DNA from 2 places in the Homoserinimonas flava genome. Region 1 is predicted to be linked to the other one. Evidence: predicted binding sites of a transcription regulator. Region 1 holds the regulator's gene; the other holds the start of a gene.
What was found. The regulator HspR, encoded in region 1, represses chaperone genes until heat shock. The targets are predictions, from matches to a motif close to AAGTTGAGTCNNNNNGACTCAACTT.
Positions count from the first base shown of each region.

Region 2: ACY48M_RS12500 (Hsp20/alpha crystallin family protein) is a predicted target of HspR. The motif match lies at 9,812-9,836, and genes of this name have one in related genera.

Region 1 covers NZ_JBUEQS010000003.1:316,816-332,030, forward strand. Annotated here, with positions in the region: gene ACY48M_RS10260 (long-chain-fatty-acid--CoA ligase) at 1-493, shown strand, start outside; gene ACY48M_RS10265 (ATP-dependent Clp protease ATP-binding subunit) at 602-2,764, opposite strand; gene ACY48M_RS10270 (class I SAM-dependent methyltransferase) at 2,768-3,964, opposite strand; gene ACY48M_RS10275 (heat shock protein transcriptional repressor HspR) at 3,964-4,386, opposite strand; gene ACY48M_RS10280 (DnaJ C-terminal domain-containing protein) at 4,389-5,372, opposite strand; gene ACY48M_RS10285 (nucleotide exchange factor GrpE) at 5,489-6,073, opposite strand; gene dnaK (molecular chaperone DnaK) at 6,076-7,920, opposite strand; gene ACY48M_RS10295 (MFS transporter) at 8,147-9,502, shown strand; gene ACY48M_RS10300 (isocitrate lyase/PEP mutase family protein) at 9,677-10,471, shown strand; gene ACY48M_RS10305 (MarR family winged helix-turn-helix transcriptional regulator) at 10,537-10,953, shown strand; gene ACY48M_RS10310 (prenyltransferase) at 10,974-11,840, opposite strand; gene ACY48M_RS10315 (lycopene cyclase domain-containing protein) at 11,827-12,135, opposite strand; gene ACY48M_RS10320 (lycopene cyclase domain-containing protein) at 12,132-12,473, opposite strand; gene crtI (phytoene desaturase family protein) at 12,473-14,083, opposite strand; gene ACY48M_RS10330 (phytoene/squalene synthase family protein) at 14,080-14,964, opposite strand; gene ACY48M_RS10335 (polyprenyl synthetase family protein) at 14,961-15,215, opposite strand, start outside.
Region 2 covers NZ_JBUEQS010000004.1:62,355-77,569, forward strand. Annotated here, with positions in the region: gene ACY48M_RS12445 (ABC transporter substrate-binding protein) at 1-773, opposite strand, end outside; gene ACY48M_RS12450 (MGMT family protein) at 916-1,257, opposite strand; gene ACY48M_RS12455 (GNAT family N-acetyltransferase) at 1,257-1,712, opposite strand; gene ACY48M_RS12460 (DUF368 domain-containing protein) at 1,801-2,769, opposite strand; gene ACY48M_RS12465 (hypothetical protein) at 2,833-3,033, opposite strand; gene ACY48M_RS12470 (bifunctional methylenetetrahydrofolate dehydrogenase/methenyltetrahydrofolate cyclohydrolase) at 3,097-3,978, opposite strand; gene glyA (serine hydroxymethyltransferase) at 3,983-5,281, opposite strand; ZMP/ZTP riboswitch at 5,335-5,417, opposite strand; gene ACY48M_RS12480 (MFS transporter) at 5,478-6,743, opposite strand; gene purU (formyltetrahydrofolate deformylase) at 6,854-7,729, shown strand; gene nagA (N-acetylglucosamine-6-phosphate deacetylase) at 7,779-8,918, shown strand; gene ACY48M_RS12495 (LysE family translocator) at 9,108-9,743, opposite strand; gene ACY48M_RS12500 (Hsp20/alpha crystallin family protein) at 9,879-10,307, shown strand; gene ACY48M_RS12505 (PadR family transcriptional regulator) at 10,462-10,854, shown strand; gene ACY48M_RS12510 (hypothetical protein) at 10,851-11,912, shown strand; gene ACY48M_RS12515 (NADP-dependent isocitrate dehydrogenase) at 12,113-13,330, opposite strand; gene ACY48M_RS12520 (ABC transporter substrate-binding protein) at 13,532-14,485, shown strand; gene ACY48M_RS12525 (ABC transporter substrate-binding protein) at 14,606-15,215, shown strand, end outside.

The DNA.
Region 1 (15,215 bases):
TGAGATCGACTGCGCCGCTGGCGACGAGGGTGAGCTGCTCATCCGGGGGCCCCAGGTGTTCCAGGGGTATTGGCGACGCCCCGACGAAACCCGCGAAATACTGCTCCCTGGCGGATGGCTTCGCACCGGCGACATCGTGTCCGTGGCCCCCGACGGCTTCATCACGATCGTCGACCGCATGAAAGAGCTCATCATCACCGGCGGGTTCAACGTCGCACCGTCCGAGGTCGAAGAAACGCTCGTCGCGCATCCGTCGATCGCCGAAGCCGCCGTCGTCGGGCTGCCCAATGCGGGCGGGGGCGAGGATGTCGCGGCCGTCGTCGTGCTCGCCGACGGCGCGTCACTCGACAGCGACGCGGTGCGCAAGTTCTGTCGCGAGCACCTCACCGCCTACAAGGTGCCTCGCACGGTGATCGCGGTTGACGAGTTGCCCCGCTCGATGATCGGCAAAGTGCTGCGCCGGGTCGTGCGCGAAGAGTTGCTCGACCGCTGACGCACGCGCGTCCCGTCTCGCGCACTCGACTCGGGCCGTGAAAGGTCATTCTTCGCGCCAACGCCGCGCCGTTGGCGCAAACATTGACCTTTCACGGGGGTGGAGGCCTTAGACCCCGGACACGTCCGAGCGGCTCACCTGCAGGCCTTCGGCATCCGGCTGCAGGTTCACGAGCACCGTGTCGCCGTCGGTGATACGTCCGGCGAGGATCGCCATCGCGAGTCGGTCATCGATCTCCTTCTGCATGAGACGGCGCAGCGGGCGCGCACCATACATGGAGTCGAAGCCGCGCTCGGCGAGCCAGGCCCGGGCATCCGGGGTGACGGCGAGGGTGAGCCGACGGTCGGAGAGGCGACGGGCAAGCCGGTCGATGTAGAGCTCGACGATCTGTGCGAGATCTTCTTCACTCAGGATGGAGAAGATGACGATGTCGTCGAGCCGGTTCACGAACTCGGGCTTAAACGTCTGGCGCACCGCCAGGTTCACGGCCTCTTCACGCATCTCGGGCGTCATGGTCGGGTCGACCAAGAACTGGCTGCCGAGATTCGACGTGAGAATGAGGATGGTGTTGCGGAAGTCGACCGTGCGGCCCTGTCCATCGGTGAGCCGGCCGTCGTCGAGCACCTGCAGCAGCACGTCGAAGACCTCCGGGTGCGCCTTCTCGACCTCGTCGAGCAGGATGACCGAGTACGGCCGCCGCCGCACCGCCTCGGTGAGCTGACCACCCTGCTCGTAGCCGATGTAGCCGGGAGGGGCACCGACGAGCCGCGACACGGAGAACTTCTCCCCGTATTCGCTCATATCGATGCGCACCATGGCCTTCTCGTCGTCGAAGAGGAACTCGGCGAGGGCGCGCGCGAGCTCCGTCTTGCCGACTCCGGTGGGGCCGAGGAACATGAACGACCCGGTCGGCCGACTTTCATCGGCGATGCCGGCACGCGATCGGCGCACCGCATCCGATACCGCTCGCACCGCCTTTGTCTGCCCGACGAGGCGTCTGCCAAGCTCGGTCTCAAGATGCAGCAGCTTCTCGGTCTCGCCCTGCATGAGGCGGCCGACCGGGATGCCCGTCCACGCGGCCACGACGGAGGCGATGTCGCCGTCGGTGACCTGGTCGTTGACCATGCGGTCGCCCTGCACTTCGCCGTGCTCGGCATCGGAGATGCTCTTCTCGATGCGCGGGATGATCTCGTAGTTCAGTTTCGATGCCGACTGATAGTCACCCTCACGCATGGCGAGGTCGAGCTTGATGCGCGCATCGCTGAGCTGATTCTTGAGCTCGCCGACATCCTGCAACGCCGACTTTTCGTTCTTCCAGCGTGCCTCGAGGTCGAGCAGCACCTGCTGCTTTTCGGCCATGTCTTCGCGCAGCTTCTGGAGTCGTGCCTTCGACGCGGGGTCTTTCTCCTTCTTGAGGGCGAGCTCCTCGATCTTCATGCGGTCGACGGCACGCTTGAGCTCATCGATCTCGACTGGCGACGAGTCGATCTCCATCTTGAGTCGGCTCGCCGCCTCATCGATGAGGTCGATCGCCTTGTCTGGCAGTTGGCGGCCCGTGATGTAGCGGTTGCTGAGGGATGCCGCGGCGACGAGCGCATTGTCGGCGATCGCGACACGGTGGTGGGCCTCATAGCGATCTTTGAGTCCGCGGAGGATGGCGACGGTGTCTTCGACGGAGGGCTCGCCGACATAGACCTGCTGGAAGCGGCGTTCGAGCGCGGCATCCTTCTCGATGTATTCGCGGTACTCGTTGAGCGTCGTCGCGCCGATGAGGCGGAGTTCGCCGCGCGCGAGCATGGGCTTGAGCATGTTGGCGGCCGCGACAGAACCGTCGCCGCCGCCGGCACCCATGAGCGTGTGGAGTTCGTCGATGAAGGTGATGACCTGGCCGTCGGAGTCGTTGATCTCTTTGAGCACGGCCTTGAGCCGCTCCTCGAACTCGCCGCGATATTTCGCACCAGCGACGAGCGCCGCGAGGTCGATCGAGACGAGGCGCTTGCCCTTGAGTGAATCGGCGACGTCTCCGGCGACGATGCGCTGCGCGAGGCCTTCGACGACGGCCGTCTTGCCGACGCCGGGCTCGCCGATGAGTACGGGGTTGTTCTTGGTGCGGCGGGTGAGCACCTGGCTGACGCGGCGAATTTCGGCGTCGCGGCCGATCACGGGGTCGAGTTTGCCGGCGCGTGCGATTTCGGTGAGGTCGACGCCGTAGCGCTCAAGTGCGGTCTTCTGCTCTTCATCGGTGCCGGGGGCGCCCTGCATGTTCGCCATTTGCTATCCAATCTCGGGGGTCGAGTCCGGGTGACTCGCGTGTGCTTCGTTTCCGATTGCGTTGTTTCGGGGGGTTGTGCCGCCGCCGGCTACCGAAACGGTGACCGTGAACTTCGGGTTCTGTGCGACGACACGGGTGGGGCCGACCGAGCGGGTGAGCGCCGCGCGGTAGGCGAGGTGGGAGTTGTAGACGGTCCAGAGTTCGCCGCCGGGTTTCAGCACCCGGGCGGCGTCGTCGAAGAGGGTGAGGGCGACTCCGGCGTGCACGGCCGACCCCGAATGGAATGGCGGGTTCAGCAGCACCAGGTCGGCGCAGGCGTCGGGCTGCGAGGCGAGCCCCACATCCCGGGTCACGGTCACGGCAAGGTCGTTCGCCAGGGCCGTCGCGCGGGCGGATGCCACGGCCGCCGCCGACTGGTCGGTGGCAAGCACGGCGACCCCCGTGCGGCTGCGGGCGATCGCTGAGGCGAGGATTCCGGTGCCGCACCCCAGGTCGATGGCGGTGCGTGCATCCGGCTTCATTTCGCGCAGGTGGCGCAGGAGGGTGCGCGTGCCGATATCGAGTTTGGTGCCGGCGAAGACGCCGCCGTGGGCGACGACCCAGAGCCCGAGCTCGTCGTTGTATTCGCGCTGCGGCCACTCGGAGGGTGCCGCGTCGCTGCGGATGCCGCGGGCGACGAGCACGCGCGACTTCTGTCGGGCGAGCGAGGGGGTGACGACCTCGAAGTAGCGGGCGAGCACGTCATTCATGGCGGGGGTGAGGTGTTTGATGCGGCCGCCGGCGTAGACGACGACGGAGGGGTCGGCGTGCGCGGCGATGAGCGCGGCGATTTCGTCGAGTTCGCCGAGGCTCTTGGGCAGCTGGAGCAGCACGGTGCGGGCGCCGGCGAGGAGCGGGGCGCTGAGTTCGAGCTGCTCGAAGTTGTCGCCGAGGTCGAACGCGGCGGCGTTGTGGCCAAGCGCGAGTTGGCCGACGAGGGCGTCCTGGTGCACGCGCACGTTCCACGCCCCATGGAGGGCGATAGCGCCGAGGGTGAGCGCTCCGTGCCGGTCGCCGATTACTGTGACGGCGTCTGGCGCACCCTGGATCGCGCCGCGAGCCTCATCAAGGATGAGCCGGTCGCTCGCGTCGACCGCAAACAGGTTTGGCGCCTCAACGTCGGGGTAGCGGCGGAGGGTGTCGAAATCGAATTCGGCCATCACGAGCTCCCGCGCTCGAGGGGCCGCCACACGACGACCTGGTTGGCGCGACGCACCCGCTCGCCCGCCCGAAGCGACACAACCGCCCCCGTCTCGTCGGCCGCGAACACCCGCCGGCCCGACTGCTTCAACAGTTCGTCGGCGAGTGCCGCCTCAAGCTCCCGCACCCGCCCACTGAGGTGGCTCACCTGGTTTTCGAGCGTGAGAATGCGACGGATGCCCTCAAGGCTCACCCCCTCAGCGCCGAGTGCCGCGATCTCCCGCAGCTGCACGACATCGCGCATCGAGTACCGCCGCGATTTACCGCTCGTGCGTTTTGGGCTCACCAGCCCAAGCCGGTCGTACTGCCGGAGCGTCTGCGGGTGCATACCAGCAAGCTCGGCGGCGACGGCGATCGCAAAGAGCGGGGCGGCGGGGTCCACGGTCAGGCCTTCCGCGCCCTGGCGAGCAGGTCGTCACGCGGGTTCTCATCTGGTAGTGCCTTCGCCAGCGCCTTGACGGCCTTCGCGGCATCCGGGGTCAGGCGGTCTGGCACGACGATCTGCACGGTCGCGAGCAGGTCACCGGATGCCCCACCCGAGGTCACCCCGCGGCCTTTGACCCGCAGCACACGCCCACTCGGGGTGCCGGGCGCGACCTTGAGCTTGACGGGCTCGCCGCCGAGTGTGGGCACCTCAATCGTGGCACCCTGCACTGCCTCAATAAATGTCACCGGAACCTCCACGCGAAGATTGTTGCCCTCGCGGGTGAACACCGGGTGCTTCTTCACCGTCACCGTGAGCGTCAGGTCTCCGGGAGGGCCACCATCGATGCTCGCCTCGCCCTTGCCTTTGAGCCGGATCTTCTGGCCGTCGCTCACCCCGGCGGGGATGCGCACATTCATGGGCTTGCCGTCGACACCCTGCAGCCGCACCGTGTCGCCGTTGATGGCCGAATCGAAATCGAGGGTCGTCGTCGCCGTGACATCCCGGCCCTTCGCCTGGCCACGGAACCCGGCACCGCCCCCGGCACCACCGCCGAACATGCCGCCAAAAATGTCACCGAAATCGCTCGACTGGTAGCCGCCGCGGGCACCACCAGGGGCACCGCCGCCCTGGCCGAACATGCCGCCGAAGATGTCGTCGAAGCCGCCCTGCTGCCCGCGGCCGCCAGCCGTGAACCGGGGGGCACCCATACCCATCGCCCGCACCTGATCGTATTCACGACGGGTTTCGGGGTCGGCGAGCACCGCGTGCGCCTCGCTAATGTCTTTAAAGCGAGCCTCAGCGCGCGCATCACCCGGATTGGAGTCGGGGTGAAACTGGCGCGCGAGCTTGCGGTAGGTCTTCTTCAGGTCGGCATCAGAAACATCTTTCGAGACGCCGAGCACCTTGTAGAAGTCCTTCTCCAACCAGTCCTGACTGGCCATCAGACCCCTTTCAAAATTCGTTGATTGAGTAGGCCCGCCAGGGCCGTATCGAAATCCGGCACGATCACCGTGGGGGTTTCGATACGGCCGCGAGCGGCCTACTCAACCAGCGGGAATCAGTCCTGCGGCACCGCCACGGCCACCTGGGCCGCGCGGAGAAGGCGTTGCCCGAGGCGGTAGCCGACCTTGTGCACGTCGAGCACCGTCATGACCGTGACATCCGGGGTCGGCACCTGGGCGATGGCTTCGTGCGTGTTGGGGTCGAACTCGTCGTCTTTGGCCCCGACCCGCTCAAGCCCGGTGCGGTCGAGCGTCGCGCGGAGTTTCTGCGCGATAAGCACGAGCGGCCCCTCCTCGAGGTCTCCGTGCTTTTCGGCACGGTCGAGGTCGTCGAGCACTGGCAGGAGCGAGGTGACGATGTCCTGCACGGCGAGGAGGCGGTTGGCCTCCCGGTCACGCTCGACCCGCTTGCGGTAGTTGGCGTATTCGGCCTGCAGTCGCTGCAGGTCGGCGAGCCGCTCCGCCGCGAGATCGTTGGCCGACTCCTCAAGGAAGGAGAGGTCGGTGTCGTCGAGTGAGGTCTCGACGTCGGGACCTTCGGCCTCGAGGAGGCCGTCAGCAGCCTCCTCGAGGTCGTCGCGACCGACGTCGGGCTCGGGCACGTCGGCGCCCTGGTCCTTGTCGTTCTTCGGGTCTGTCATTGCTACTTCTTCTCATCCTCGTCTACGACCTCGGCGTCGACGATGTCTTCGTCGCTGCTGGTCGCGTCGGCGGCGGGCTCGGCGGCGCTCTCGGCCTGCGCGGCGGCGTAGATCTCTTCGCCGATCTTCTGCTGGCTGATGTTGAGCTTGTCGAGGGCCGTCTTCACAGCGTCCTCGTCGTCTCCGGCAAGCGCGGACTTGACCGCATCGAGGTCACTTCGGACCTCGGTCTTCACCTCGTCGGAGAGCTTGTCCTCGTTCTCGGTGATGAGCTTCTCGGTCGAGTAGACGAACTGCTCGGCCGCGTTGCGGACCTCGGCCTCTTCGCGACGCTTCTTGTCTTCGGCCGCGTGCTCTTCGCCCTCACGCACCATGCGCTCGATGTCGTCCTTCGACAACGCCGAGCCACCCGTGATGGTGATGGACTGCTCCTTGCCGGTGCCTTTGTCTTTGGCGTGGACCTGCACGATGCCGTTCGCGTCGATGTCGAACGTGACCTCGACCTGCGGAACGCCGCGCGGTGCCGGCGCAATGCCGGTGAGCTCGAACGTGCCGAGGTTCTTGTTGTCCCGCGTGAACTCGCGCTCACCCTGGAAGACCTGGATGGCGACCGAGGGCTGGCTGTCATCCGCCGTCGTGAAGGTTTCGCTCCGCTTGGTGGGGATGGCGGTGTTGCGCTCGATGAGCTTCGTCATGATGCCGCCCTTGGTCTCGATGCCGAGGCTGAGTGGGGTCACGTCGATGAGCAACACATCCTTGCGCTCACCCTTGAGCACGCCGGCCTGGAGGGCGGCGCCAACGGCGACCACCTCATCCGGGTTGACGCCCTTGTTGGGCTCCTGCCCGCCGAGCAGGTTCTTGACGAGCTCGGTCACGGCGGGCATGCGGGTCGATCCGCCGACGAGCACAACGTGCGCGATGTCCTTGACGCTGACACCCGCCTCCTTGATGACGTCGTTGAATGGGCGCTTGGTGCGCTCGAGCAGGTCGGCCGTGAGTTCTTCAAACTTGGCGCGGGTGAGCGTCTCGTCGAGGTTGGCTGGGCCGTTCTCGGTGAGCGAGAGGTAGGGCAGCTGGATGCTCGCGCTCATCGACGACGAGAGCTCCTTCTTGGCCTGCTCCGCCGCCTCCTTGAGACGCTGCTTTGCAATCTTGTCGTTCGAGACATCGACGCCCGTCGTCTCCTTGAAGCGCTTGATGAGGTAGTCGACGACGCGGGCATCCCAGTCGTCACCGCCGAGGCGGTTGTCACCGGCGGTCGAGCGCACCTGGATGGTCGAGAAGTCGTCGTCCTTGCCCACCTCGAGCAGGGAGACATCGAACGTGCCACCACCGAGGTCGAAGACGAGGATGAGCTCGTCCTCCTTGCCGCGGTCAAGGCCATAGGCGAGGGCGGCCGCGGTGGGCTCGTTGATGATGCGCAGCACGTTGAGGCCGGCGATCTCGCCAGCATCCTTCGTGGCCTGGCGCTCCGAGTCATTGAAGTATGCGGGAACCGTGATGACGGCATCCGTCACCGGCTCGCCGAGGTACTGCTCGGCGTCGCGCTTGAGCTTGGCGAGGATGCGCGCAGAGATCTCCTGCGGCGTGTACTTCTTGCCGTCGACATCCTGGGTCCAGTCGGTGCCCATGTGGCGCTTGACGGACGCGATCGTGCGGTCGACGTTGGTGACCGCCTGGCGCTTCGCCGTCTCGCCGACGAGGGTTTCGCCGTCTTTCGTGAATGCAACCACCGATGGGGTGGTGCGGAAGCCTTCGGCGTTGGCGATGACGGTTGGCTCGCCACCCTCCAGGACTGAAACCACCGAGTTGGTGGTTCCGAGGTCGATACCTACTGCACGAGCCATGCGTGTTCTCCTTAGATGTTGCGGTGTAAGACAGGAAGTCTGTGGGCCCTCGGCCGTTCATCGCAGAATGCGAGAGTTGAGTCGGACATGCTCAAGTTTATTCATGAGTCGAGCGATGTCAAGTTTGCTCCCGAAAACCTGAGTCGAAGCTACTCAACTTCGCCACGCCACGCTGCCCCCACTTGTGGAGCACCGAATGTTTACCCATCGCCGCTAGCCTGAGCGCATGAGCTCCGACACGCAGGTCGATGTGAAAACCCAACGGCAGCGCATCGTCGCCTGGGCCCTGTGGGACTGGGGATCGGCATCGTTCAACGCCGTCGTCACCACCTTCGTCTTCAGCACCTACCTCAGCAGCCAACTCTTCGTCGATCGGGCCATCGTCGAGGCCGCCGGCGGTGACGACCGCGACCCCGCCCTCGTGCGGGCCCTCGCCGAGAATGCCAGCCTCGTCGGGGTGGCGCTCGCGATCGCCGGCGTGCTCATCGCCCTGCTCGCCCCCGTGCTAGGACAGCGCTCCGACGGCTCAGGCCGGCGCAAATACTGGCTCGCCATCAACACGCTCGTGGTGGTCCTGGCGATGACCGCCATGGTCTTCGTCGAGGGCACCCCCGAGTTCCTCGTGCTCGGGGCCGTGCTCCTCGCCGCCGGCAACGTCTTCTTCGAATTCGCGAGCGTCAACTACAACGCCATGCTCGTGCAGGTTTCCACGCGTGACAACGTCGGCAAGATCTCTGGCTTCGGCTGGGGTCTCGGCTACGTCGGCGGCATCGTGCTCCTGCTCGTACTCCTCGTGCTCTTCATCGGCTTCGACGACACCGGCATTCTCGGCATCACGAGTGACGGCGGGCTCAACATCCGTCTCGCCGTGCTCGCCTCCGCCATCTGGTTCGCGGTCTTCGCCCTCCCGCTCCTGTTCCGCGTGCCCGAGATCGAAAGCACCGAACGGGCCAATCGCGTCAGCTTCTTCGCCTCCTACGGCGTGCTGTTCAACACCATTCGCAAGCTCGCCAAACAGAGCCCCCAGGTGCTGCTCTTCTTGCTCGCGAGTGCCATCTTCCGCGACGGGCTCGCGGGCGTCTTCACCTTCGGGGCCATCATCGCGGCGCAAGTCTTCGGCTTCTCCAGCACCGAAGTCATCCTCTTCGCCATCGCCGCGAACCTCGTCGCCGGCATTGGCACCTTCGTCGGCGGCTGGCTCGACGACAAGCTCGGCGCCAAAACGATCATCATCTTCTCGCTCGTCGGGCTCGTCGCCGCCGGCACCACCGTGCTCTTCGTCGGCGACGGGCAGACCGGCTTCTGGGTCTGCGGTCTCATCCTCTGCCTCTTCGTCGGCCCGGTGCAGTCGGCGAGCCGCAGCTTCCTCTCCCGCATCACGCCGGTCGGGCGCGAAGGCGAAATCTTCGGGCTCTACGCCACCACCGGCCGCGCCGTGAGCTTTCTCACCCCGGCCCTCTTCGCCATGTTCGTGGGCTGGTCGGGCGACACCCGCCTCGGCATCCTCGGCATCGTGATCGTCTTGCTCGCCGGCCTCGGAGTCATGGTGTTCGTCAAGGCAAAGCAGTCCGAAATAAGCTGACCCTCTGCAACAGGAGGGCCCCACCTTCGGAAACTCAGGAGATCGTGCACCGGCTCGCGCCGCGGCCCCGGAATCTCGCGACCCGGGGCGAGCCGCGGCATCAAATCTCCTGAATTTGCGCGGCGGGCAGATTGGGAGGTGGCGGATGTCACCGCTCGGGTGCACTCTTAGGTCATGACCAACCCCACCTTCGTTAAGGCCGAACTCCTGCGCTCGCTGCACGTGCCCGGCAGCCCCCTCATCGTCGCCAACGTCTGGGATGCCGTCACGGCACGCATCGTCGCCGACGTGCCAGGAGTGAAGGCCCTCGCCACCGCAAGCCACTCGATCTCGTTTGCGCACGGGGTGCCAGACGGTGAAGGCCTCACCGTCGATCAGGCCCTCGCCGCCGTCAAACTCATCATCGACGCCACTGAGCTCCCCGTCTCAGTCGACTTCGAAAAGGGCTATGCCGAAGACGCGAGAGGTGTCGAAGCGAATGTCGAACGGCTCATCGAGCTCGGCGCGGCCGGCATCAACATCGAAGACAGCGTCGGGCCCGCCAAAGCACCGCAGTTCGACATTGACACCGCCGCCGCCAGGGTCGCTGCCGCCCGCAAAGCGGCCTCGGTCTCCGGGGTGCCGATCGTCATCAACGCCCGCGTCGACACCCTCGCCGGGCCGAACGGCGAATGGGACGAAGCTGTCAAGCGCGCGAACGCCTACCTCGAGGCCGGCGCCGACTGCATCTTCTTTCTCGGGCTCAACACGGAAGAGAAGGTCAAAAACGCCCTCGCCGAAGTTGACGGACTCATCTCCGTCATCGGCGGGCCAGGCGCCGTGCCACTCAAGCGTCTCGCCGAACTCGGCGTCGCCCGCGTGAGCTTCGGTCCGGGCACGCTCGGACTCACCCTCGCCCACCTGCAGGCGGCGACCGCGAAACTTGTCAGCCTCGACGAATACCCCGAGGAGCTCGGCTTCAAGTATTGAGGCAGGGCGCAGCATCCGCCCCCTGAATCGTTGTGGGGGCGGGGCAGGATGCGTATCGTGAGGGCATGGCTGAGAGACCGATCGGATATTGGCTGAAGCTCGTCGACCGCCTCATCGAGGAGCGGTTCGCCGCCATCATCGAAGAGCACGGCGTGACCAGGCGGCAGTGGCAGCTACTCAGCGTCATTGCGGCGAGCCGGGCGACAATCGAACAGCTTGATGCGGTCATCGCGCCGTTTCTTGAGCCGGGCGGCACCGAGTCGGCAAGCGACCACCTGGGCGAGCTGAGGGAGAGCGGCTGGGTCACCGTCGAGGCGGGCGAATATGCCATCACCGAGCGCGGCACGATCGCCTTCACGCGCCTCAGCGAGGTCGTCGATGGGCTGCGCAACTCGGTCGCGCAGGGGCTCAGCGAAGACGAGTACGCGACAACGCTGCGGTCACTCGAGACGATGGCGCGCAACCTGGGGTACGCGGAGTAGCTGGCGGCAGGGGCGGGCGGCTACGCCGAGAGGTTCCACCAGAGGATGAGCAGCATCGTCACGAGGAACCCGCACGCGAAGTTGAGCGCGAGGAACTTGCGCCAGCCGCGGTGTGCTGTCTCGGCAGTGGCATCCGTGATGCTCCAGAAGGGTGCGCACGCCCAGACGTATGGCAGCGCGAGCACGGCGGCGAGCGCCGCAGGCCACCCGGCAAAGAGCAGCAGCGCGCCCGCGAGCAGGTAGAGGCCGATCGCGATGCGCACGGTCGTGCGGGCACCGAAGACGGTCGCGATGGAGGCGATCCCTCCCTCCCGATCGGCGAGCACGTCTTGTACTGCACCGAAAGCGTGACTCGCCATCCCCCATGAGAAGAATGCGGCGAGGATCATCCAGAGCGCGGGTGTCAGGTCGGCACCCGCGAGCACGAGCCCGAAGAGGGCCGGCGACACAAAGTGGGTGGCGGAGGTGACGGAGTCGAGCACGGGGCGCTCTTTGAAACGGAGCCCCTTGGCCGAATATGCGATGACCGCGAACACGCTGACCGCGAGCACAAGCCACGAGAGGGACCCGCCGACCACGACGAGATAGAGAAGGAACGGGATGTTGCTGAGCGCCGCCGCCCAGAGCGTCGGGCCGTGCAGCGACGGGTCGAGGAGTGCGCCCTCCACGCCGCCCTTGCGCGGATTCGCGAGGTCAGACTCGTAGTCGAACACGTCGTTGATGCCGTACATCGCCAGGTTGTAGGGGATGAGGAAGTAGATGGTGCCGACGATGAGCACCGCGTCGACCTCGCGCACCGTGAGCAGGTAGGCGGCGGCGAAGGGGAACGCCGTGTTGATCCAGCTCAGTGGCCGTGACGAGAGCAGCAGGGTTCTAATCGTGTGCACGCCGGCGCCCCTCCAGCAGGTGCCACAGGGACGGCAGCAGCACGACGGCCGCGATCGCGTAGGCGAAGTCTTCGAGCGGGGCGAGCCCCAAGAACGCGCCCGAAATGCGGTCGGGGTTGTAGGTGAAGAGGTCGGCGGCGATCATCAGGTTGTCGAACACCGCCGTCATGAGCAGCACGGCGATGCCAGTGATGACGACGGCCCGCCACTTCGGTGCGCGGCGGGTGAGCAGGGCGCCGGATGCGACGACCGCCGTCACCGCGAGGAACACCGCGTTGAGCGCCCAGTAGGTCATGGGTGCTCCGTTTCGGGATTCGATACGGCGCTGGAGCGAGGCGCGCTCAGCCAGCCATACGCATTCATCGTGACCCAGCAGAGGAGGGCGAGGAAGAAGACCTCCTCGAGCGGGAGCTCGGGCGCGAGCTCGATGCCCGTCATCCAGGGGCTGCCGCCACGGTAGAAAATGTCGAGGCCGATGCCGCCGAGATCCCAGAGGAGAAAGAACGCGACACCGAGGGGGAGCACCATCGCGGCCCGGCGTGCGTCACGCCAGAAGAAGAGGGTGAAGCGCCGGTCGAGCAGGCCCATGCAGAAGAGCGAGACGAGCAGTGCCCCGAGATACGCGAACGCCATCAGGGGCGCTCGGGAGGCAGCGCGGTTTCGACAGGCTCAACCGGCGGGGTCTGTGCTTCGGGGCGGGGTTCGACGGGCTGAACCCGCGAGGGGGCCGGCTCCGGCAGCGCCTCCGTCGAGGTGTCACCGCGGAGCCGCTTGAGCACGAGCTCGGCGCTGATGAGGCACATGGGCAGGCCGATGCCGGGGATGCTCGAACTGCCCGCGTAGAGCAGCCCCTCGACGTGTTTACTCGCGTTCGCTCCGCGGAAGAACGCGCTCTGCTTCAGGGTGTGCGCCGGGCCAAGGGCGGAGCCCTTCCAGGCGTTGAGGTCGGCCGCGAAGTCGGCCGGGCCGACCGTGCGGCGCACGATGATGCGCTCGGCGAGGTCGGGGGTGCCCGTCCATTCCGCGATCTGCGCGATGACCCTGTCGCCGAGGGCGTCGAGCTCGGTGAGACTCGGGTCGGCGGGGATCGGCACGAGCACAAATACGTTCGAGGTGCCGGCTGGCGCGACATCCGGGTCGACGCCGGAGGGCTTGCAGACGTAGAGACTCGGCACCTCGGGGATGCTCGTGGTTTCGCCGAAGATGGCGTCGAAGTTGCGGCGCCAGTCGCGCGCGAACAGCAGGGTGTGGTGTTCGAGCGCCGGCAGCTCGCCCTCGACGCCGAGGTAGAGGAGCATGGCGCCGGGGCCTGCGACCCGCTTCTTCCAATACTCGGCCGGGTAGGTCTGATGCTGTCGCGCGAGCAGCGTGGTTTCGCTGTGGTGCAGGTCGGCGGTCGAGACGACAAGTTCGGCGTCGATGACGTCGCCGCTCTCGAGTTCCACACCGATGGCGATACCGCCCGAGACGAGGATGCGCGAGACGGGCGCCGAGGTGCGGATCTCCACCCCCGCGTCTGCCGCGAGTGCGGCGATGCGGTCGATGACCCGCGTGAACCCGCCCATCGGATAGTAGACGCCGTCGGTCATATCGAGGTGGCTCATGAGGTGGTACATGCTCGGCGTCTGGAACGGCGACGAGCCGAGGAACACGGCCGGGTAGCCGAGGATCTGCCGCAGGCGTGGGTCGCGCACCGTGCGCGCGGCGAAGCTGTCGAGGCTCTGCAGGAGGAGTCGGGCGAGCCGTGGCATCCGCCCGAGCACATCGCCCCGAAGGAGCGGCGCAAACGACGCGAAGGTCGAGTAGAGGAACCGGCGCTTCGCCATCGTGTACGTGTCGGCGGCGGAGTCGAGATAGCGGGCGAGCCGGGCGCCCGCCCCCGGCTCGATCGACTCGAACAGGGCGATGTTCTCGTCGCGATCGGAGGTCACCTCGATGGGCTGCTCGTAGCCTTCGAAGTAGACGCGGTACCCGGGGTCGAGCGTGACGAGGTCAAGCTGTTCGGCCGCGCTCGTGCCCATGAGCCTAAAAAAGTGGTCGAACACTTCGGGCATGAGGTACCACGACGGACCCGTGTCGAAGCGGAAGCCATCAAGCTCGAGCAGCCCGGCGCGGCCCCCAACGGTCGGCTGCTTTTCGAGGAGCGTGACGACGTGCCCTTCGCGCGCGAGGAGCCCCGCCGTCGCAAGGCCCGTGATGCCACCCCCGATCACGACGATCGTCTTGGGGTCTGCGGTGCTCACTGCTGCGGCATCCTTCCTGCGGCGGCGGCGGCCGCGAGGCGCACCTTGACGGGGGTCGGCACGCTGAGCCGCGCTTGCAGGATTTCGGATGCCGGGGTCGCCCGCAGCCGTTTGGCGAGTTCTGCGAACAGCGACTGGGCGAGGCACACGGCGCGACGACTGCCGGCGGGGAGCAGGGGCAGCGCGGCGCTCGAGACCCGAAGGTCGGAGTCGATGTCGTCGAGGATGCGCACTTTGTCGGCCTCGGTGAAGCCGGCGAGGTCGACGTGGGGAAAGTAGCTGCGGCCGAGCGCCTCATAGTCGTCGGCGAGGTCGCGGAGGAAGTTGATCTTTTGGAACGCGGCGCCGAGCGCCCTCGCTCCGGCGTGCAGCTCGAGCAGCTGCGCGTCGCTGCGCTCGTGCCCGACGAGAAACGCGCGGAGGCACATGAGCCCGATGACTTCGGCCGAGCCGTAGACGTAGCGGGCGAACGATTCTGGGTCGTGCTCCGTCTCGTGCACATCGGCCCGCATTGACGCGAAGAACGGTGCCGTGAGCTCGTGGCCGAAGCCAACCTCACGGGCCGTCACGGCGAAGGCGTGCACGATCGGGTTGGTGCAGTAGCCGTGCTCAAGCGCCCGGTTGGTCTGCGCTTCGAGCTCATCGAGCGCCGCGGCGGCCTGATCACGCGCGAGCCCAGCGTCATCGGATGCACCGTCGACGACCTCATCGGCGATGCGCACGAGAGCGTAAATGTTCGCGACGTGACGGCGCACCGGGGCCTCAAGCAGCCGGGATGCCGCGCCGAAGGAGGTCGAATACTCCCGGATGACGAGGGCCGCCGCCCGCTCGCACACGCGGGTGTAGAGGTCGAGGCGACGCAGTGACTTCTGCTGGGTCAACGACCCCTCCTCAGGACGATGTCGATCACGGGCTCAAGCTGGTGCCGCAACGCTGCCGGGATGTGCGGTCGGGTCAGGACGGCGTTGGCCCGCTCGACATGCTCGGCGAGCAGCGCTTCGGCGTAGGCCTTCGCACCGCTCGACTCAAGCTTCGCACGGAGGGCGTCGGCATCGGCATCCGACAGGGTTGGCGAGCCGAAGAGGGGTGCCATGTCGGCCCACACTTCGGTGGCGGCGGCGTGCGCGACGAG
Region 2 (15,215 bases), on a different contig from region 1:
GCTGCGGCGTGCTCGATGGATTTCATCAAGGCCGCCGTGAATCGTTCCAGCAGCTCCGGTTGCTCTTCTGCGAAGGCTGTGGAGGTGAAGTAGGCGTTGACATCGAGTGCGGGGTCGAACTCGGAGTACGAGTAGCTCAGCACGCGATTGCCGCCGTTGATCGCCCGTGTCAGGTAGGGCTCGACCAGGAACGCAGCATCCACCGTGCCGTCGCTGAGTGCCGCCTGCGCATCGTGGAAGGGCACTTCGGCCCAGTCGATGGTGGCCGAGGCGCTCACGGTTGCATCCATGGTGGCGCGGAGCACGATGTGGTTGGTGTCGCGCAGGCTGTTCGAGCCGACGAGTGCGCCTTGGAGATCGCTGAGCTCGCGAATGGGCGATGCTTCGGGAACGACGAGCGCGCCGAAGTCGGCCCCCGCATCGCCTGTCGCCGAGCCGGCCGGGGCGATGAGGTGCACCGGTTGCTCGATGTCGTGGGCGACCATCAGGGTGAGCAGGTCGCTCACCGCCACGTCGTAGTCGCCTGCGATGACGGGGGCGACGAGCGCTGCACTGCCGGCCGCGAAGGAGGCCACCCGCACCGTGATGCCCTCAGCGGCGAAGTAGCCCTCGTCGATGCCGAGGAACAGCGGCGCGGTCTCGGCGCTCGGAAGCACTCCGACGGTGATCTCGGCCGTGTCGGTCGCGCTGCTCGCGCCCGCGCCCGGCGTGCTGCAGCCGGTGAGCGCGACGGGGATGACGACGAGGGCGAGGACTGCTGCAGAATTCTTCATTGGACTCTCCATGCGTGGCGATCGGGTGCTCAGCGCACGGCCAGAGTGGCACATGGAGGGGAATCTCAACTACCTCCAATCCGGGGGTGGGAGCGCTCCCACGCGAGTCAGGGATCGCGGGCCGGTCTCGGCCCGCTGCAGCTCAGAAATGCCGGGCGACGCGAAGGTCTACCCGGTACGAGCCATCATCAGACCACCGCAACGGGGTGTCCTCGTCCCGATAGTGTGCGAGGGCCCGCTCCGCGTGACCGGCGGGGGGCAGGCCATTTGCCCGGATGACGCGCCACCACGGGGCATCCGCACCGCACTGCGCCATGACGGTGCCGACCCTGCGCGCTGCACGCGACCCGAGCTCGGCCGCGACATCGCCATAGGTCATGACGAGGCCCGGGGGAATGGATGCGACCACCTCGAGCACGGCGGTCGCAAAGTCGAGCGGCTCTGGGTCGAGCGGCTCCGGCTCGGGTGCCTGGCGCGACGGCATCAGGTTTCGATGGCGCCGATCTTCTCGCCGTACTGGGTCTCGCCGATCACGGCGAAGCCGACGCGGAGGAAGAAGTCTTCAGGGCCGTCATCGCCCGACTCCCACATCACGGTGAGCCTCGCGAACCCGCGCCGCCGAGCCTCAGCCACGGCCTCATCGACAATGAACCGCCCGACGCCGAGGCGCTGCGCCTTCGCGGCGACGTTCATGCGCCAGATGCAGCTCTTGAACTCCTCCTCGACAGCATCGGGGTCGAAGTTCGCGAGAAGAAACCCGACCACCTCATCGGATCCATCGACGACAACCCGCGACCAGGTCGTGCTCGGGTCGAGAAACGGGTCGGCCATGGCGTAGGTGACGGGGGCAATGAACTGCTCCTGGCCCGGCTTGAGGGAGAGTCCGTTCGCCGCAACCACGTTTGCCGCCGACAGCTCTTCAAGTCTGAGTTCGCTCATACTTCAGAATATCCCGAGCGGCCCGGCCGGCGCAGCCTCGACGAAACAACCGGCAACGATCGCCAGCCGATCATTGAGTACCGGTTGTTCAGCGGAGATCGTCGGTCTCGATCTCTCCGGTCGAAGGATGGAGCACATCCGTGCCCTCGACGGCGCGACGCCGCACGAGCATTGACTCGACGAGCAACAGCACCGCCACGATGGCGACACCGATGATGAAGGCGATGACGGCGGCAGCAACATCGCCGGGGGCCTCTACCGTGCCGCTCTCCGACTGCCACGGCCACAGTGCCCGCAGTGAGCCGACCATGAGCCCCGTCATGATCGCGAGGGTGATGCGTCCTCGGTGATCGAGCAGCCACTGGAGGCCACTGACGAAAAGGCTGAGACCGATGATGGCGCCGACGACGAAGGTGCCCAGATAGACGACGTCTCGATCGTTGACGGCCTCGAGTGTGGGGGCGTACATGCCGAAGATGAGTAGCAGGAACGAGCCGGAGACACCGGGCAGCACGAGGGCGCACACGGCAAACGCCGCCGCGACGGCGACGAGAATGAGCGGCGGGTTGGCGGGGTCGGCGGTCGGGATTGACGAGAAACCGAACGCGAGCGCCGCCGCGGCGATTGCACCGAGCCATTCGATCGGGCGCCAGCGCCCGCCCACCATGCGGATCGGCACGATGAGTGACGTCGCGATGAGGCCGGCAAAGAGCGCTCGCGCGAGCTCAGGGTGTTCCTCGATGAGCGGTGCCAGCAGGGCGGCACCGAGAAATACGGCGGCAAACATGCCGATGACAATTGGGACAATAACGGCCCACTGCACGTGCGTGAAATGCTCGCGGCTGCGCGCCTGCCCGCGGCGGCGGATGCCGTCGACGACGACGGTGACGACGCCGCGCACGAGGTGCCCGGCCGAGTCGATCAGCGTGCGGTACACCCCGACGATGAGCGCAATCGTGCCGCCGCTCACCCCCGGAATGATCTCGGCAATGCCGATGAGGGCGCCGCGGAGGGCGTTGAACAGCGCGGCGAACGTGCGCGAGAGAGCTGAGGGCATCCCCACATCCTACGAGGCTGCCGTGTGAGCTCGGAGGCTTCGAGCGCTCCGGGTTGTGGCTCGCTAGTCCTCGAGCGCCGGATCGTTGTCGGTGCCGTGCTCGCCGTCGGTCGGGCCGCCGTCGGGCAGTGGCGGATTCTGCTCGCCGCCGTCTGGCTGTTCGCCGCCGCTACGCTGGTCTCCCACCTGATCGATGGGCGCTTCGCTGTGCTCCAGGTCGCGGCTCGCGGAATCAGGGCTGTCGTTGTTCTTCTGCTCGGTCATGCGCCCACGCTAGGTCGGCCCCGCTGGATCGACCACCCCTCGCGAAGGGTTCCCAGCCGAAGGTCAGCGCAGGTCGCGCTCGGCCGCTTTCACGACGTTCGCGAGCAGCATCGCCCTGGTCATGGGGCCGACCCCACCGGGGTTCGGCGAGAGAAACCCAGCCACGTCGGCAACAGCAGGGTCCACGTCGCCCGTGAGCTTGCCCTTGCCGGTCTCCTCGTCGTGCACGCGGGTGATGCCAACGTCGAGCACGGCAGCGCCCGGCTTGATCCACTCCGCTTTGATGAGGTGCGGCACACCCACGGCAGCCACGACGATGTCGGCACGCTGCACCTCGGCCGCAAGGTCGTTGGTGCGCGAGTGGGTGAGGGTGACCGTGGCATCCAGCCCTTTGCGGGTGAACAGCAGGCCGAGGGGGCGACCGACCGTGAGGCCCCGGCCGACCACCGTGACGTGCTTTCCGCTGATCGGCACGTCGTAGCGCTGCAGCATTTCGACGATGCCGGCCGGCGTGCACGGGAGGGGCGAGGCGAGCTCACCCTCGATGCCGAGCACGAGTCGGCCCAGGTTGGTCGGATGCAACCCGTCGGCGTCTTTCGCCGGGTCAATGAGCTCGAGCGCCGCGTGCTCATCGAGCCCCTTCGGCAGGGGGAGCTGCACGATGTAGCCGGTGACGCGCTGGTCGGTGTTGAGGTCACGGATGGCCGCCGCGACATCCGCATTCGTCGCCGTCGCCGGCAGGTCGACGCGAATCGACTCGATGCCGACCTCGGCGCAGTCGCGGTGCTTGCCTGCGACGTAGGAGCGTGAGCCGGGGTCGTCGCCGACGAGCAGGGTGCCGAGGCCCGGCGTCACGCCCTTCGCTTTGAGGGCGGCGATGCGTTGGGCGAGTTCGCCTTTGACGGCGGATGCCGTCGCGACGCCGTCGAGGATGGTGGCGGTCATGCCTTTAGGCCCAGGTGCCTGGTGAGTTCAGACCAGGGTAGAGCGGGAACTCGCTGGCGAGCCGTGTGACGCGGGCGCGGAGTGCCTCGACATCGGGGTTCGGCATGAGGGCCGTCGCGATGATGTCGGCGACCTCGTTGAACTCGGCATCGCCGAAGCCGCGCGTTGCGAGGGCCGGCGTGCCGATGCGCACCCCGGAGGGGGTGAGCGGCGGGCGGGGGTCGTTCGGCACGGAGTTGCGGTTCACGGTGATGCCGACCTCGTGGAGGATGTCCTCCGCGTCTTTGCCGTGAATGGCCGAGTTGCGCAGGTCGACGAGCACGAGGTGCACATCGGTGCCACCAGTGAGGAGGTCGATGCCGGCCGCCTTCGCGTCGTCGGCCATGAGGCGTTCGGCGAGGATCTTCGCGCCGCTGACGGTGCGCTCCTGGCGGTCTTTGAACTCGGGTTCGGCGGCGAGCTTGAACGCGGTCGCCTTGGCGGCGATGACGTGCATGAGCGGCCCGCCCTGCTGGCCGGGAAAGACCGCCGAGTTGATCTTCTTGTGCATTTCAAGGTCGTTGGTGAGGATGAAGCCAGACCGCGGGCCCGCGAGGGTCTTGTGCGCGGTCGAGCTCACGACGTCGGCGTAGGGCACGGGGGAGGGGTGCAGCCCCGTGGCGACGAGACCGGCGAAATGTGCCATGTCGACCCAGAGCTTGGCGCCAACCTCGTCGGCGATCGCGCGGAACGCGGCGAAGTCGAGCTGACGCGGGTAGGCCGACCAGCCGGCGATGATGACGGTGGGGCGCACGGCGAGTGCCTGCTCGCGCACGATGTCCATGTCGACGCGGGCGGTCGTCGGGTCGACGCCGTAGGAGTTGGCGTTGTAGAGCTTGCCCGAGAAGTTCAGCTTCATGCCGTGGGTGAGGTGGCCGCCGTGGGCAAGCTCGAGGCCCAGGATGTTGTCGCCCGGGTTCGCAAGCGCCATCAGCACCGCCGCGTTTGCCTGTGCACCCGAGTGAGGCTGCACGTTGGCATAGCCGGCACCGAACAGCGCCTTGGCGCGATCGCGGGCGAGGTCCTCGGCGATGTCGACGTATTCGCATCCGCCGTAGTAGCGGCGGCCGGGGTAGCCCTCCGCGTATTTGTTGGTGAGCACCGAACCCTGCGCCTCGAGCACCGCGCGGGAGACGAAGTTCTCGCTCGCGATCATTTCGAGGGTGTCGCGCTGGCGGCCGAGTTCTTGGCCGAGGACGGCGGCGATCTCAGGGTCGACGCTCGACAGCGGGTCGGTGAAGGTGGAGGGAAGTTTGTCGTTCACACTGGCTCCTTAGGGCTGACATGACCAAGTTACCCGCAACGGTGTCGCGGTTCTCGGGCGGCCCAGGCGTACGGCCGCTGCGATGTCAGTCGCTCCCCGATGGTTGCCCATCTCAACGCCAGTCGCGACATGCTGATCTTAGCCGCTGAGACGACGCCCAAGCATCCTTCCGAGTCGATCCTTCGCTGTGGTGCGGTCAGTGCTCGAGCACCCTCCGCGGGCGCTGCCGCGCAAGCACCGCGTCGGACACGACGACGAACAGCATCGCTCCGACGACGAGCACCGAGACGATCGCAGGGAGGGTGCCGATGCCCCACTGTTCGAGGGCGACCGCCCCGAGGAGCGCCCCACCGCCGATGCCCGTGTTGAAGGCGGTCGTGTAGTACGCGCTCGCGGTGTCGCGCATCCTCGCTGGTGCTGCGTGCAGCACGCGGGTCTGCAGGAGCGGCGGAATCATGCCAAGGGCGAGCCCCCACAGCAAGAACGCAGCAAACGAGATGGGAAGCACGTGCGGCACGAAGACGAGCACGAGCGACACCCCGAAGAGCGAGGCGAGCGCCATCATGAGGCCCAGACGCGGACGACTGCCCAGCCACGCGGCGACGATGAAGAGCGACACAACCCCCGCGATGCCGTAGGCGAAGAGCGCAGGGCTCACGGCGACCGCGTCGAGCCCCATCGGCCCCGTGAGGAACGGTTCCACATAGGTGTAGAAGCTGTACTGGCCAATCATCACCACGGCCGTGATGAGACACACGAACACGACCGCGAGCACCGACTGTTGCGGGCGGGGCACCCTCGTGGCATCCGTCAACACGGTGATGCTGCCGGTCGCGGACGACACCGTCGGAATCGTGTTGGTGGGGGCGGCAGCACCCGCCTCCACACGGGGCAGCAGCTTGAAGACGAAGGCCGTGCCGATGAGCGTCAGCAGCGCCAGAATGCCGAAGGCCCACCGCCACCCGACCGCCTGACCGAGCGCCGTGCCGAGCGGCACCCCGAGCACGAAGGCGAGCGAGCCGCCGCCCAGCGTGATCGACACCGCCCGCCCAATCTGCTCCTTTGGCACGAGGTAGGCGGCGTAGGCGCCGACGACCGCCCAGAACAGGCCGTGCGCAAGACCACCCAGGATGCGGGCCGCGATGAGCACCGGATAGCTCGGCGCGATCGCGGTGAGCGCCGTCGCGACCGACAGCACCAGCAACACCACGATGACGAGAGTGTGCCGATTCGCGCGGCGGGTGAGGTGCGCGAGGGGCGCACTCGAGAGCACGACCGTGAACGCAAACACACTCACCGTGAGACCGATGTACGAGTTCGGCACGCCGAGCTCGTCGCCCATAAGCGAGAGCAGGCCGGTCGGCAGCATCTCGATCGTGACACTGAGAAACACGGCAAGCGCGACGACGAACAGCGCGAGATAGGGGAAGGAACGAGCAGAGGTTGAAAATGGCGAAGTCATGAGCGACGACATCCGTTCGATGCTTGGCGTGACGCCGCCAACGGGCCGTCGCAGACCGCGCGACGACGCCCCATTCTATCGAGCATCCGGTTTCGCCCTACTCTGTACAGGTGAACTCGCTGCCCCCCTCCGAACTCGACTCGACCCACTGGGTGCTCACGATTGTGTGCAACGACCGCCCCGGCATCGTGCATGCCCTGAGCGGGGCAATCGTCGAGGCGAAGGGCAACATCACCGAATCGCAGCAGTTCTCGAGCCTCGACACCGACCACTTCTTCATGCGCTTGCAGGTTGAGTCGACCGCGACGCGCGAGGAGTTCGAGGGTGCGCTCGCCCCCGTCGTCGAGCGCTACGACATGCAGTGGCAGCTCGATGTGGTTGGTCGCCCGCTGCGCACCCTCGTGCTTGTCTCCAAGGCGGCGCACTGCCTCAACGATCTGCTGTTCCGCGAGCGGGCCGGCCAGCTGCCGGTGCACGTGCCCCTCGTGCTCAGCAACCATGACGAACTGCGAGGCCTCGCAGAGTTCTACGGTGTGCCATTCGAGCGGATGCCCGTGGGCAGCGTCGCAGAGAAGGCCGAGTTTGAGGCGCGCATCCGGGCCGAGGTTGAGCAGCACGACATCGAGCTCGTCGTGCTCGCGCGCTACATGCAGATTCTGTCGCCCGAACTGTGCGAGTTTCTCGCGGGCCGGGCCATCAACATCCACCACTCGTTTCTGCCGGGGTTCAAGGGTGCCAGCCCCTACCGTCAGGCGCATGCCCGCGGCGTGAAGATCATTGGGGCGACCGCCCATTTTGTGACAAGTGACCTCGACGAGGGCCCGATCATCGAGCAGAACATCGTGCGGGTTGACCATTCGCGCTCGCCGGAGGAGCTCATGGCGATCGGTCAAGACGAGGAGAGCCGCACCCTCACGCAGGCCGTGAAATGGTTCGCCGAGAATCGGGTGCTGCTCGACGGGCAGCGCACCATCATCTTCCGCTAACACCGCCCGCCTCCGACAACACGAGGACCGCTCGCCGTAGGCTTTGCGCATGCCTGAGATGACTGTGTTCACAGGGGCGCGCAAGATAGACGCCGCCGGCGCCGCCGACGATTTCTGGATGCTCGCGGAGGGCGACACCATCACCGCGACCGGCACCGGCAGAGCACCTGACGCCGGCACCGTGATCGACCTCGCGGGCCGAACCGTCACGCCCGGGTTCATCGACCTCCACTGCCACGGCGGAGGCGGCTTCGCGTTCGATGACGGCGACGAGGCGATCGAAGGGGCCCTCGCCACCCACCGGGCGCACGGCACGACGAGGTCCCTCATCACCCTCGTCTCGAACCCCATCGCCATGCTGCGCAACAGCCTTGAGACAATCGCCGACCTCGTCGAAGAAGACCCGCTCGTGCTCGGCGCGCACCTTGAAGGCCCGTTCCTTGCCGTGGCTCGACGTGGCGCGCACAACCCCGAACACTTGCGCGACGCCGACGCCCTCGAACTCGAGACCCTGCTCGACTCGGCGCGAGGCAGCATCCGGCAGATCACGATCGCGCCGGAGCGTCCGGGGGCGATGGAAGCGATCGACCACCTCGTCGATGTCGGCATCACCGTCGCCATCGGTCACACCGAGGCTGACTACGACACAACGCGGGCCGCGTTCGACCGTGGCGCGCGTGTGCTGACGCACGCCTTCAACGCGATGCCGGGCATCCACCATCGGGCACCTGGGCCCATCACCGCGGCATTCGCCGACGACCGTGTGACCATCGAGCTCATCCTCGACGGAGTGCACGTGCATCCGGAGGTCGCCCACTCCGCCTTCGCGTCGGCGCCAGGCCGCATCGCGCTCGTCACCGACGCGATGGCGGCGGCCGGGTCGAGTGACGGCGACTACCGCCTTGGCTCGCTCAACGTTTCGGTGCGCGAGGGTCGTGCTCTGCTCAGCGGCACTACCACCATTGCCGGTTCGACGCTGACCCAGGATGCTGCGCTGCGCTGCGCAGTCACCACGATGGGCCTCGACCCGGTCGTCGCGGTGACGGCCCTCAGCGCGACGCCCGCCCGGGCGCTCGGCCTCGACGAACGATTCGGTCGACTGGCACCCGGTTTCGCCGCCGACATCGTCGTGTTTGACGCCGACTGGCAGGTCGAGCACGTGTGGGCGGCGGGCCGACGCCTCACCTGAGCCGCCGCCCCCGGCCCCGGTGCACCCGCGCCCGCCGCGGAAATTCAGGAGATCTGACCGAGCACCATCGGTGCGCCCTGCGCTGCCGTGCGCGAGCGGGCGCGCCACCTCGAATCTCCTGAATTTCCGTGAGGGGCGGGAGGGCGGTGTGCGTCGGGACTCACGTCGGCGGTGCTGTTCCGGTGCGCGTCAGGCTTCCTTCGCACCGGTGAAGGCGAGTGCCCCGCCGAGGCCGATCATCATTACTCCGCCGGTGCCGGAGAGGGTCGCGAGTCGTCGAGGGGACCGGCCGAGCCATAGCCGCGCCGTGCCCGCCGCGAGTGCCCACACGCTGTCACACGTGACCGCGAGCACCTGAAAAATGAGCCCGAGCACGAGAAGCTGCAGCCAAAGCGGGCCGGCCGTGCGGTCGACGAACTGGGGGAGCACCGCAACGAAGAACGCGATCGTCTTGGGGTTCGTCAACCCCACAATGATGCCCTGCCACAGCAACCGGCGGGTGCTCGGCGCTCCCGCTCCATCGACCTCGATGCGGGTGTTTCGGTGGCGGATGGCCTGGATGCCGAGCCAAATGAGGTACGCGGCGCCGACAAACTTTATGATTGTGAAGGCCACGACTGACGACGCGACGATGGCGCCGACCCCGAATGCCACGGCGAGCACCGCAGGGATCGTGCCGAGCGAGTTCCCGATGACACTGACGACGCCGGCGCTGCGTCCGAGCGCGATCGAGCGACCGACCACAAAGAGCACGCTGGGGCCGGGAATGACGATGAGGAGCAACGAGGCGACCACGAACGCCACGAGGTTTTCCACTGGGATCATGAGGCGACACTAGCGGCCTTTCACGCGCCAGCAGATTCTGGCACTCACGGGGCGAGAGTGCTAATCTTGCATTGAGTCGAAGCGACTCAACTTAGGTACACCGCGAAAGCGGCCAACGCGAAGGAGTTGACGATAATGGCCATGACATTCGACCCGTTCCGTGAGCTGGACCGCGTCGCCGCGAACCTGCTCGATGCCCAGCGCGGCCCACGCCTCATGCCGATCGACCTTCACAAAGAAGGCGACCACTACGTGCTGAGCGCGGACCTTCCTGGCGTCGACCCGGGTTCGATCGATGTTGACGTCGACGGACAGGTGCTCACCATTCGGGCTCAGCGCACCCCCCGCAGTGACGAGGGGATCAGCTGGCTCGCCCACGAGCGCCCCACCGGAGGCTTCTTGCGGCAGCTTAACCTCGGCGACGGTCTCGACACCGAACAGATCAGCGCTCACTACGACAACGGCGTACTCAGCGTCATGATCCCAATCAGCGAGCGGGCAAAGCCGCGCAAGGTTGAGGTGCGCTCCGGAGTGCGGCGCGACCAGGCGCAGGTCAGCGCGTAGCAACACCACAACGAAGGCCCCCGCTCATGGAGCGGGGGCCTTCTGTCGTGTGGTGGAGACGAGTGCGCTCTCGTGCACACGCCACACCGCCCCTCGCGTCTTGCGCAGTAGTGTGGAGTACGTAGTAGTGTGATTCGCAGCATAAGGAGAGCGAATGGACACCACACAGTTGTTGAAGGGCGTGCTTGATGCAGCGGTCCTCGCGGTGATCGAGCACGAAGACGGCTACGGCTACGACGTCGTGCGACGGCTTCGTGCCGCTGGTATCGACGAGATCGGCGACGCGTCGGTGTACGGCACGCTACGGCGCCTCTACAGCGGAGGGGCCCTCTCCACCTATGTCGTGCCATCCGATGGCGGCCCGCACAGAAAGTACTACTCGATGACGCCGCAGGGCCGCGTGATGCTTCAGCGGCAGCGCGCCGACTGGGACACGTTCTCGGGGACCCTGTCGAGAGTGCTCGGCACGGCAGGCCGGGTCGACGGTACCGGATCGGCGTTGACCGCTGATGACACCACCACCACGTTCACGGGAGAGACGAAATGAGCGCAACATCAGCGGTGAGCCCAGCGATTCGGACGTTTGCCGCGGCCGTCCGCGCAGAGCTGAACGACCTGAGTCCCGAAGAAGTAGATGACCTCACAGAGGGCCTTGAGGCCGATCTCGAAGAGCAGGCGCACGATGCAGGGCACGTCGAGCTCGGCGATCCCGTCGCCTATGCCGAAGAGCTGCGCACGTCGGCCGGCATCGCTGCTCGTGCCGGTCGACGCAGAATCCCGCGACTGGCAGATGTGCGCAGCATCCGCTCGGACGCCGCCGCCTATCTGCGTTCGGCGAAAGGGGGCAACGCGGCACTCGACTTCGCCCTCGCGATCAGACCTGCCTGGTGGTTGTTGCGAGGGTGGCTGCTCTACAGCGTGGTCGCTGCGCCACTTCTGGGCACCTCGTGGTTCCTTCTGCCACCATCGCCCTACGCCTGGCTGGTGCTCATTGCAGCGCTCGTGCTGAGTGTGCAGTGGGGCCGAGGCAGCTGGATGCCGCAACGGTGGCTCCGCGTCGCCAAGGTCGTGGTGAGTGTGCTCGCCGTCATCACCATCCCCTTTCAGCTGGCGGCCGTCGCGAACGCGTCGGCCAACGCCTCCTACGCGGAGAATGAACAGTCTTGGGTACCGAGCGGTCTGACCATGAACGGCGAGGAGGTCCGCAACATCTTCGTCTACGACGCCGAGGGGAACCCCCTGAGTGATGTGCAGCTCTTCACTCAGAGTGGCGATCCACTCATCACCGCGCACGACCCGACGAGCACGTGGGAGTGGTACCAGGTCACCGAGAACGGCGAGTTCTGGCTGGTTCCAAACGAACGCGCGGGCAATGGGGGCTGGGGCGTGTACCCGCTCAAACAAGTCAGCGGCGAAGACATCAGCTATTCCGACGATGGATCGTACCTGTTCGATTCAGAGGATGCTGTCGCGGCGGAGCCTCCGTTCGAGCGAACACGACCACTTGCCTCCACTGGGGAGGCCGAACCATCTGTCGATGAGCCGGCAGGCGAGGATGGCGAGGCTGCGCCGAGTGCCAGCCCTGAGGCCGCACCGACCCCATGACCGGCGATCCCGGGCTGGGAGCTGCGGCGGACTCGGCATCCACCGTCAGGCCCGACGCTCTGACCCTGCCGCACACGGTCTCCGTCGACATCACCCATCTGCTCACGGCGCCGAACACATAGCGAAGCGCAACGGCCGCAAAAAGACAGAGCGCCGCGCCCCGGACTGGGGCACGGCGCTCAGTTGTGGAGCGAATGGCGTTATGCCGCCATGCGCGCCTTGAGGTTTTCGTCGAGCGTCGCGAGGAACTCCTCGGTCGTCTGGTACGGCTGGTCTGGGCCGACGAGGAGTGCGAGGTCCTTCGTCATCTTGCCCGACTCGACCGTCTTGATGACGACGTCTTCGAGCGTGAGGCTGAAGTCGATGAGCTCCTGGTTGTCGTCGAGCTTGCCGCGGTGCGCGAGGCCGCGCGTCCAGGCGTAGATCGAGGCGATCGGGTTCGTCGACGTCGGCTTCCCGGCCTGGTGCTGGCGGTAGTGGCGCGTGACGGTGCCGTGGGCGGCCTCCGCCTCGACGACCTTGCCATCCGGCGTGCTGAGCACCGAGGTCATGAGGCCGAGCGAGCCGAAGCCCTGAGCCACAGTGTCGGACTGCACGTCGCCGTCGTAGTTCTTGCAGGCCCAGACGTAGCCGCCCTCCCACTTCATGGCCGAAGCGACCATGTCGTCGATGAGGCGGTGCTCGTAGGTGAGGCCGGCAGCTTCGAAGGCGGCCTTGAACTCGTTCTCGTAGACCTCTTCGAAGATGTCCTTGAAGCGACCGTCGTAGGCCTTCAGGATCGTGTTCTTCGTTGAGAGGTACACGGGGTAGTTGCGGCTCAGGCCGTAGTTCAGTGAGGCGCGTGCGAAGTCGACGATCGAAGCATCCAGGTTGTACTGCACCTGGGCGATGCCGTCACCTGGCGACTGGAAGACCTCGAACTTCTGGGCCTCGCCACCGTCTTTGGGGGTGAACTCGACCGTGAGGGTGCCTTCGCCCTTGAACAAAAAGTCGGTGGCGCGGTACTGGTCACCGAAGGCGTGACGGCCGATGATGATCGGCTTGTTCCAGCCGGGCACAAGGCGCGGGATGTTCGAGATGATGATGGGCTCCCGGAAGATGACGCCACCGAGGATGTTGCGGATGGTGCCGTTGGGGCTGCGCCACATCTTCTTGAGGCCGAACTCTTCGACGCGTGCCTCGTCGGGTGTGATGGTCGCGCACTTGACGCCGACACCGTGCTTCTGAATGGCGTGGGCCGCGTCGATCGTGATCTGATCGTCGGTCTCGTCACGCTTCTCGATGCCGAGGTCGTAGTACTCGAGGGTGACGTCGAGGTAGGGGTGGATCAGTGTGTCCTTGATCTTCTGCCAGATGATGCGGGTCATCTCATCGCCGTCGAGCTCGACGACGGTTCCTTCAACCTTGATCTTTGCCACAGTGGTGTGCTTCCTCTCGTAGGGCCGCATCAATCTTACCTGCTCGTGTCAAAGTGTCTCGACATCGAGATATCTTGCCGTTTGTCCCCCGCTTTGGTGCCGCCGCTCTGCGCGTGAACTGTGCCACACTTACCGGGTTCGATGGCGACCGCTTGATCGCCGACCTCACTGCGATTAGAGACTGCGACCCGAAAGTCCCCAATGAAGAAGACGCTCGCCATCCTGACCGCGGCGATCACCGTGCCTGCGCTTCTTGCTGGCTGTGCGCCGCAGAGTGCCGGCGCATCCCAGGATGCCATCACGATCGGGGTCCTCCCCGGCGCTGATCTCACGCCCCTTTACCTCGGCGTCGAGGAAGGGTTCTTCGCGGCAGAAGGCATCAACCTCACCATCAACTCGCTCGCATCATCGAGTGCATCGGTGCTCACTGCAGTGTCAGAAGAAAAGTTCGATTTCGGCTACGCCGATATCGTCTCGATTCTCGCGGCGCAGGAGGAGGGACTCGGGGTGAGCCTTGTCAGCGGCGCCGCAGCCACGTCGGGCGACGTGCTTCACGACTATGCGGCGGTGATTGTGCGCGCAGACTCAGCGATTGATTCGCTCGACGACCTCCGATACCTCCACATGAGCGTCGATGCGACGGGCACGATCAACGACCTCGTCGCCCGCAGCGCTGTCCAGGCATCCGGTGCCGACCCGGAAAGCGTCATCTGGCACGAGATCCCATTTGTCGATGCGACAGAGCAGCTCAATGTAGGAGTCATCGACGCGGCATTTGTGGTCGAGCCGTTCGTCACCGAGGCGCGCCTCAATGGCTTCCGTGTGATCTCCTACCCGTATGCCGAGTTCGACCAGGACCTCACGGTGTCTGGCTATGTCGTGTCGGACGAGCTCAAGGCCGAGAATCCGGAACTCGTCGAGCGATTCCTCGCCGCCCTCGACGCCTCGCTCGCGCACGCGAAGTCTGATGTGCAGGCTGTGCGCGTCAATATCAGCACCTACATCGCCACCTCCGACACCAAGGTGATTTCGCTCCTCGCGCTTCCCAAGTTCACGAGGGAGATCGACGTCGACTCCACACAGAAGCTTGCGGATACGGCGGTCGAGCTCGGCTTGCTCGCCGCGGCACCGAACCTCGATGAGGCCCTGCCCTGACGTATGTTCGCTCCAGGTATGTCCCCCTGATTGGGGAACCCGCCGAGCTGAGCCGCGTGTGATGATGTGATCTGGATCGCTGGCGCTCCTGCACCCGACGAGTCGAACTCAGGAGAAGCAATGCGACGACCAGCTCAACGTACGGCCATCGCCGTCGCCGCGATCTCCACGCTCTTCCTCAGCGGGTGCTCCGTCGAGGCCGCAGCGGGCGGAAGCCTCACCCCGCTCACGGTCGGAGTGATCGCCGGTGCCGACGTTGCGCCCCTCTACGTGGGCCTCAACGAGGGCATCTTCATAGAGCACGGTATCGATCTCACGATCGACTCGTTCGCCGCGACCAGCTCGGACATCGTCACGGCCGTCGCCGACGGCCGCTACGACATCGGCTATGCCGACACCATTTCGATTTTCGCGGCCCGGGAGAGCGGCTCCGAGCTGCAAATTCTCAGCGGCGCAGCAGCCACCTCGGGCAACACTCGCGCCGACTATGCAGGGATCGTCACCCACCTCTCCGACATCAACGACGTCTCCGACCTCGCGGGGCGGAGACTTGCCATTGACGCGCTTGGCACCACGAACGAAACGGTGGCTCGGGCCGCGATTGACGCCGCCGGTGCCGACTCCTCCACCGTCACGATCGAGGAAGTGCCCTTCATCAATGCGCGACGCTCGCTCGCCGGCGGCATTGTCGACGCGGCCCTCCTCGTCGAGCCGTACCTCACGGCAGCGC